Regions from separate parts of the Bradyrhizobium sp. Pa8 genome, predicted to be linked through region 2. Evidence: predicted binding sites of a transcription regulator. Region 2 holds the regulator's gene; the other holds the start of a gene.
The links. The regulator LexA, encoded in region 2, represses DNA repair genes until DNA is damaged. The targets are predictions, from matches to a motif close to TGTTCNNNNTGTGTTCNG.
Positions count from the first base shown of each region.

Region 1: a site for LexA is predicted at 1,529-1,546, ahead of ACKWRH_RS10295 (PA0069 family radical SAM protein). Genes of this name have one in related genera too.

Region 1 covers NZ_CP176767.1:2,260,795-2,265,003, reverse strand. Annotated here, with positions in the region: gene ACKWRH_RS10300 (VOC family protein) at 1-320, opposite strand, end outside; gene ACKWRH_RS10295 (PA0069 family radical SAM protein) at 344-1,507, opposite strand; gene ACKWRH_RS10290 (phosphoketolase family protein) at 1,718-4,105, shown strand; gene ACKWRH_RS10285 (acetate/propionate family kinase) at 4,110-4,209, shown strand, end outside.
Region 2 covers NZ_CP176767.1:5,217,353-5,221,561, forward strand. Annotated here, with positions in the region: gene ACKWRH_RS24210 (HAD family hydrolase) at 1-222, shown strand, start outside; gene ACKWRH_RS24215 (hypothetical protein) at 394-588, shown strand; gene ACKWRH_RS24220 (molybdopterin molybdotransferase MoeA) at 820-2,031, shown strand; gene lexA (transcriptional repressor LexA) at 2,208-2,909, shown strand; gene ACKWRH_RS24230 (hypothetical protein) at 3,117-3,332, shown strand; gene ACKWRH_RS24235 (hypothetical protein) at 3,525-3,959, shown strand; gene ACKWRH_RS24240 (GAF domain-containing protein) at 4,183-4,209, shown strand, end outside.

The DNA.
Region 1 (4,209 bases), 3.0 Mb from region 2:
AGCGCCGCGCCCTTGCCGACAGCGAAGGCCAGAACCGCATCGACCTCGTCGCGCGTGGCGCAGTTCCAGGCGAGCGTCATGCCGCGGAAGGCCGCGGGCCTCGGATTGTCCGGCAACTTGGCGTCGGCCGCGAGTTTATCCCAGTGAAACAGGGCCAGCACCGGACCACCGGTATCGTAGAAGGCGACGGCCTCGCCGGTCGCCTTCAGCCGACGCGAGAAGCCGAGCGCGTCATAGAAGGCGATGCTGGCACGAATGTCGCTCACACCCAGTGTGATGACGGTGAGCCGCGGCACCGGCGCGGTAAGTTCCTGACTCATGCTACGCCTCTTCCGTTTCCCGATCAGAACAGGCTGAGCTGATCGCCGTTCCGCTTCGGCCTCGCAAAGTGATCCGTCGTCAGCTTGGAGCGCCGCTTGTTCAGCCCAAGCCTGTCGCAGGCGATCTCGAAGCGGCGGCCGATGGTCCAGGCCATCGGTCCGGTGCCCTTCATCCGCTCGCCCCATTTCGCGTCGTAGTCGCGGCCGCCGCGCATGTCGCGGATCAGGGTGAAGACGTGGCGGTAACGGTCCGGATAGTTGGCCATCAGCCATTCGCGGAAGAGATCGCGCACCTCCAGCGGCAGCCGCAGCAGCACATAGGAGGCTTCCTTGACGCCGGCATGGGCGGCGGCATCAAGGATGCGCTCGATCTCGGAATCGTTCAGCGCGGGGATCACGGGCGCGACCATCACAGTGGTCGGAATGCCGGCCTCCGAGAGCTGCTTCAGCGCCTCCAGCCGTTTCGGCGGTGTCGCCGCGCGCGGCTCCATAGTGCGCGCGAGCTTTGGATCGAGCGAGGTGACTGATATCGCGACCTTGGCGAGGTTGCGCTTGGCCATCCGCGCGAGAATGTCGATGTCGCGCACGACCAGCGCCGACTTGGTGACGATGCCGACGGGATGGCCGGCGCGCTCCAGCACTTCGAGAATGCCGCGCATGATTTTGTGCTCGCGCTCGATCGGCTGATACGGATCGGTGTTGGTCCCGATCGCGATCATCCGCGGCTCGTAGCCGGTCGCGGCCAACTCTTTCTCGAGCAGCGAAGGCGCCTCGGGCTTGGCAAACAGCTTTGACTCGAAGTCGAGCCCCGGCGACAGGCCGAGATAGGCGTGCGTCGGCCGCGCGAAGCAATAGACACAGCCGTGCTCGCAGCCGCGATAGGGATTGATCGAGCGGTCGAAGCCGATATCGGGGGACTCGTTGTGGGTGATCACCTTGCGCGAGGTGTCGACGCCGACGCTGGTCTTGAACGGCGGCAGCTCCTCCAGGCTCTGCCAGCCATCGTCGAAGGCGACGCGGGCCTCGGCCTCGAAGCGGCCGCTGGCATTGGACTGCGCACCCCGCCCTCGCCTGCGCTGTTTGCCGATGGCGACCGCCAGTTCGGGAAAATCAGAGTCCGCACCCGCCGGCTCGGAGGGCGCCGTGACCGGCGGGTGCTTGAGAGCATGAGAGGATGCTGGACTCATGAAGCCAAGATAGCACGCCAAAGGAACAAATCAAGAACACAAACAAAAAACTGAGAAACAACCCCATGCACAGTAGCCGTCCAAATTTCGGGCGCGTTCCTTTGACCTCACGCAACACACCCGTCGCGACGATCCTGTTCGATGCCGGACAGGGATCAATCGCACCGGAACAAAGTTGGTGACGATCGCCGGGTGAAGGTCAGCAGGAACATGACAAATCAACGACAATCGGCCTCAGGGAGCAGCGACCTCGATCTGCTCGATCGCTATTGGCGCGCCGCGAACTACCTCTCCGTCGGGCAAATCTATCTGCTCGACAATCCGCTGCTGCGCGAGCCGTTGCGGCCGGAGCACATCAAGCCGCGCTTGCTCGGCCATTGGGGCACGACGCCCGGTTTGAACTTCATTTACGCCCATCTCAACCGCGTCATCCGCGCGCTCGATGTCAGCGTGCTCTACATCTGCGGTCCCGGCCACGGCGGCCCGGGCATGGTGGCCAACACCTATCTCGAAGGCAGCTACAGCGAGATCTATCCTGACGTCGCGCGGGATACGGACGGATTGCGCAAACTTTTCAGGCAGTTCTCCTTCCCCGGCGGCATTCCGAGCCACGCGGCGCCGGAAACGCCGGGCTCGATCCACGAAGGCGGCGAGCTCGGCTACGCGCTGGTCCACGCCTATGGCGCCGCATTCGACAATCCCGACCTGGTCGTCGCCTGCGTCGTCGGCGATGGCGAGGCGGAAACCGGCCCGCTCGCGGCGTCCTGGCACTCGAACAAGTTCCTCAGTCCCGCCCATGACGGCGCTGTGCTGCCGATCCTGCACCTCAACGGCTACAAGATCGCGAACCCGACCGTGCTCGGACGGATGCGCGACGCGGAGATCCGCGACCTGTTCCGCGGGTTCGGCCACGAGCCGCTGTTCGTCGAGGGCGACGATCCCAAATTGATGCACCAGGCCATGGCGGACGCGCTCGACGTCGCGCTCGCAAGCATCCGCTCGATCCAGCAGCATGCCCGCGACGGTCGCAGAAGCGTCGAGCGGCCGCGCTGGCCGATGATCGTGCTGCGCAGCCCGAAGGGCTGGACCGGCCCGAAGGAGGTCGACGGCAAAAAGGTCGAGGGCTTTTGGCGCGCGCATCAGGTTCCCGTTGCGAGCTGTCGCGAGAACCCGGCGCACTTGAAAATCCTCGAAGACTGGATGCGCAGCTACGAGCCCGAGAAGCTGTTCGACGGCAGCGGCGCGCTCATTCCCGAGCTTCAGGCGCTGGCGCCCGAAGGTAACAGCCGCATGGGCGCCAATCCGCACGCCAATGGGGGCCTATTGAAGAAGGAGCTGAAGCTGCCGGACTTCCGCAGTTTTGCGTTGGACGTGCCGCAGCCCGGCAGCGTCACCGGCGAAGCAACGCGCGAGCTCGGCAAATTTTTGCGCGACGTCATCCGCCTCAACGCCGAGGCGCGCAACTTCCGCATCATGGGCCCGGACGAGACCGCGTCAAACCGGCTCGACGCCGTGTTCGAGGCCACCGAACGGGTCTGGATGGAGCCGACGGAGCCTTACGACGTGCATCTCGCCCAGGACGGCCGCGTGATGGAGGTTTTGAGCGAGCATCTCTGCCAGGGCTGGCTCGAAGGTTACCTCCTCACCGGCCGTCACGGCTTCTTCTCCTGCTACGAAGCCTTCATCCACATCGTCGATTCCATGTTCAACCAGCACGCCAAATGGCTGAAGGTGACGCGACATCTGCCCTGGCGGCGACCGATCGCCTCGCTGAACTATCTCCTGACCTCGCATGTCTGGCGGCAGGACCATAACGGCTTCAGCCATCAGGATCCCGGCTTCGTCGATCTCGTCGCCAACAAGAAGGCCGATATCGTCCGCATCTACTTCCCGCCCGACGCCAACACGCTGTTGTGGATCGCCGATCACTGCCTGCGCACCTATGACCGCATCAACGTGATCGTCGCCGGCAAGCAGCCGGCGCCGCAATGGCTGTCGATGCAGAGCGCCGCCACGCATTGCGATGCCGGCATCGGCATCTGGACCTGGGCCGGCACGGAGGATGCGGATGGCGAGCCCGACGTGGTGATGGCCTGCGCCGGTGACGTACCGACGCTGGAAGCGCTCGCCGCCGTCGATCTGCTGCGCAAGGCGCTGCCCGACCTGAAGATCCGCGTCGTCAACGTCGTCGACCTCATGACGCTGCAGCCGAAAGACCAGCACCCGCACGGCCTGTCCGACCGTGACTTCGACAGCCTGTTCACGTCAGACAAGCCCGTGATCTTCGCCTATCACGGCTATCCCTATCTCATCCACCGTCTGACCTATAACCGCACCAACCATGCCGGAATGCATGTGCGCGGCTTTGCCGAGGAAGGCACCACGACGACGCCCTTCGACATGGTCGTGCTCAACGGGCTCGACCGCTATCACCTCGCGATCGAGGCGATCGCGCGGGTGCCGGGTCTGGCGACCAGGGCCGCGCAGGTGCAACAGCAGTTCCGCGACAAGCTGATCGAACATTCGCACTATGTGCGCGAACACGGCGAGGACATGCCTGAGATCCGCGACTGGGTCTGGCCGGGCAAGACGGGCTGATGTGATGACGGCGTCGGTCCTCGTCCTCAACTCGGGCTCGTCGAGCATCAAGTTCGGCCTGTTCGACATCGCGGCGACCGAGCCTGCCCTGCTCTGCAACGGCC
Region 2 (4,209 bases):
CATTTCCGCGAGCTGTATCTGTCGTCCAGCATCGGCCTGCGCAAACCGGATGTGGAGGCCTTCGACCATGTCGTGGCCGCGATCGGCGTGCCGGCGAACCGTATCGTGTTCTTCGACGATCTTGCCGAGAACATCGAAGGAGCGCGGTCGCGCGGCCTGACCACGGTCCACGTGACGTCGCCCCGCGACGTCGGGAACGCCCTCAGGGCGCTTGGAATCTGATCTCTGGCCGGCAAACCGACGGCCGACGGGCCGACGAGCCGCGAATGGAACTATTTTGCCCCGGGGGCGAGGAACCAAGTCCCTTTGTGCATTTTTATACAGAGTTCCCGGAACGATTGCTCCTCTCAGGACTCATGAGTCCGTTGGGAATTCTACATCGGATCAATCGTCGTGTTGGGCAAAACCTACCTCACCAAGCAGGCCTCTCTGCTGATGAAATTCGCCAGAACCACCTCGGATTCTGACCTTTCCGCAAAACTGATCAGCAAGGCCGCCGACCTGAAATCCCAGGCGGACCCGCTGCCTGACAAGGATCAAGGCCCCGCAGCGCCGGACGTCAGTCCGTACAAGCAGCCGGGGGGCTGACCGATGCTGGCCGTGGCTCTCGTCTTTCTCGTCCTCGCCATGGCCATCCTCGTACCGGTCTGTCTCGCCTTCTGGATCATGCCGCGGCGGACTTGATGCTCACCCTTCATCGTAGAGCGGATGACGCAGGACAAATCATCCTGCGCGGCCACTGTTTTGCCTCTGCGCCTGCACTCGGCTAGAACTCTCGCCGCCGATTTGCCCGAACGGGCCCAGCAGGAGTTTTCACCCGTGGCCCTGATGCCGGTATCCGATGCGCTCGCCGCGGTGCTGGCGGGCGCAGAGCCGCTGCCTGAAGAGATGATCGCGCTCGACGCAGCCTTCCACCGCGTGCTGGCGCGCGATGTCGCGGCGCGGCGCACGCAGCCGCCGCAGGCGATGTCGGCAATGGACGGCTATGCGGTGCGCGCGGTCGATGCGGCGAAGATCGACTCCCAGCTCACCCTGATCGGCGAGGTCGCGGCGGGCCGCCCGTTTGCGGGATCGGTCGGCGCCGGCGAGGCCGTGCGTATCTTCACCGGCGGTGTCGTTCCCGATGGCGCTGATTCGGTCGTGATCCAGGAGGATACGGTCGCGGACGGCAAGTGCATCACCATCAAGGAAGCCGCCGTAACGGGGCGGCACATCCGCCCCGCCGGCGTCGACTTCTCGGAAGGCGACGTGCTGCTGTGCAAGGGAGCCCGGCTCACCGAGCGCGACCTCGCGCTCGCCGCCGGCATGAATTACCCGCAACTGCCTGTCCGACGACGCCCGAAGGTCGCGATTCTCGCGACCGGCGACGAGTTGGTGATGCCGGGCACCACGCCCGGTCCCGGCCAGATCGTTTATTCGAACGGCTACGCCCTGCACGCGCTCGCCCGCAGCGAGGGCGCCGATACCATCGACCTCGGCGTTGCCGCCGACACGCTGGAGGCCACCACGGCCGGCATCGGCCGCGCGCGGGAGAGCGGCGCGGACATCCTGATCACGACCGGCGGCGCGTCGGTCGGGGACCACGATCTGGTCCAACAGGCGCTGAGGGACGAAGGTATCTCGATGGCGTTCTGGAAGATCGCGATGCGGCCGGGCAAGCCGATGATGAACGGGCGGCTCGGCGCGATGCGCGTGATCGGCCTGCCCGGCAATCCCGTGTCATCCTATGTTTGCGGCTTCCTGTTCATGGTGCCGTTGATTCGCGCGCTTTCGGGCCGTTCGATGATTCATCACCGCCGCGAACGCGCAGTGCTCGGCCGCGATGTCGGCGCCAACGACCAGCGCGAGGATTATCTGCGCGCACGCCTCGAGCTGCGCGACGACGGCACGCTCCTCGCCCTTCCGGTCAATCACCAGGATTCCTCGCTTCTTGCGAATCTCGCTGCGGCACAGGCACTTCTCGTGCGCGCGCCATTCGCGCCGAAGGCCGAAGCCGGCACGCCTTGCGAGGTCTTGCGGCTGCCCGTCTGATCGCTTCGTTCGCGTGCGTTCCGCGAACTTTGTCGCGTTCACGGTAAATTAAGCAGTTGCGGAACATGTATCGAACATATAGTGTCCGTTCATGATTTGTTTCGAGCATGTAGCGGCTTACTGCTGAATTCAGCGTCTCGGAATCGAACGACATCAACCGGGGGATTTTGGTCGAGATGTTAACGCGCAAACAATACGAGCTCCTGCGGTTCATCAGCGAACGGCTGAAGGAAAGCGGCGTGCCGCCCTCCTTCGACGAGATGAAGGACGCGCTCGACCTGCGCTCGAAATCGGGCATCCATCGCCTGATCACCGCGCTTGAGGAGCGTGGCTTCATCCGGCGCCTGCCCAACCGCGCCCGCGCCATCGAGGTGATCAAGCTGCCCGAGCTTCAGGCCGCCGCCGGTAGCCGCCGCGGCTTCACGCCGAGCGTCATCGAAGGCAATCTCGGCAAGGTCCGCACGACCTCCAGCCCGTCCGCGGACGAGGGCGAGCGCCCCGTCGCGGTGCCCGTGATGGGTCGTATCGCGGCCGGTACGCCGATCGAGGCCTTGCAGACCCGCAGCCACACCATCAGCGTACCGCCTGACATGCTCGGCTCGGGCGAACATTACGCGCTCGAAGTGCGCGGCGATTCCATGGTCGAGGCCGGCATTCTCGACGGCGACATGGCGCTGATCCAGCGCAACGAGAGCGCCGACACCGGCGATATCGTGGTGGCGCTGATCGACGACGAGGAAGCAACCCTGAAGCGCTTCCGCCGCCGCGGCGCCTCGATCGCGCTCGAGCCCGCCAATGCAGCCTATGAGGTCCGCATCCTCCCGCCCAACCGGGTGAAGATCCAGGGCAAGCTGATCGGGCTGTACCGGAAGTACTGATACCGGACGCGCCGGTACCGGTTACTTGGCGCCCCGCGCGCTTTCGATCGGCATCGCCGATCCGAGATTGGAGCGGACGATTGTCCGCTTCCGCTGGATAGTCTTTCTGGTTTCGCGCAGATTATCCGGCCCCTCCTCCAGCGGTACATCCTCGGCACGCCGCACGAAGCAGCCCTGCTTCGCGGCCTTCAGGTTCGAGGGGCAGTCATGCGCCGGATCGTTCAGATCACAGTTGCCGTGGCGCTGATCGCAGCATCAGCGTCGCAAGCCTTGGCCGCACAAGCCCTGGCCGCGCAATCGCGACCCCATGTCCGCAAGGATACCGCCGTGAGCGAGGAAGCCCGCAAGGCCCGCGACGCCGTCGACAAACCGTCGCGGCCGGGCTGGCAATATTCCGGCTGGTCGGCGCCTGCGGGGCGCTGACACGCGCCTCCGGAATGCACAGGGGCGGGCTTTGTTCCTGGTGGATTCGGGAAAGATAATGTGATTGCGGTCTGCGGCGGCGAGCCGTAGATTTGCCTACAACCGGGCAGAACCTTTCACATTTCCACTCTGATAGAGGCCTGCGCCTCGATTGAGAGACGTGGGTCGCTATCCCTGCATGAGGAGCACCCGATGTGTGACTACAGCCTGCATGCCGTCGCGTCGCGCCCCGCCGAAGTCGGCGAGACGATCGTCACGACAACCTTCCGCGGCACCTCGACGCGCGGCTTTGCCTCCGCAGCCGATCCGACCGTCGCGGTCTGCCTGCTCCCGGGAACGGAGCTCGCCTTCGCCGACAACGTCCGCTACGACAATCGCTGGATCTGGACGCGCACCGTCAATTCGCGCGTCGGCAAGTTCGGCAAGATCGATCCGCACATTCCCGATCGCCATCATGATGCGATCGAATTCCCCGACGGCAAATCCGTGCTGGTGACGCAGCTGGTCGAAGGCCAGCGCGCGACCGTGCTGCAACTACCGGTGACCCAGCCGGTCGGCGAGCGCGAGCACAAGCCGCAGATCATCACCGACAGCCGGCCGACCATCACCCGCCTGCCGATCGGCTGACATAGCCATTCCCCGCCGGCAGGTCGGGCCGGGATTGAAAATCGCCATCGCCGGCCGAGGCCGGCGAGATGTTGTCGTTCGTGTCCCGCGAAACTCCATCGGGCGGACCGAGCCGTTGCGCCTCCCACCGCACGAAGTTTGCGCTGTCCTGCCTGAATTTTGAACGTCCGTTCCGCAGCCAAATGGCCGATGCTTGGTGCGGCTGAGACGGCGGACACGTTCGATGAAGACCTTCATTCGCGTCGTTGAA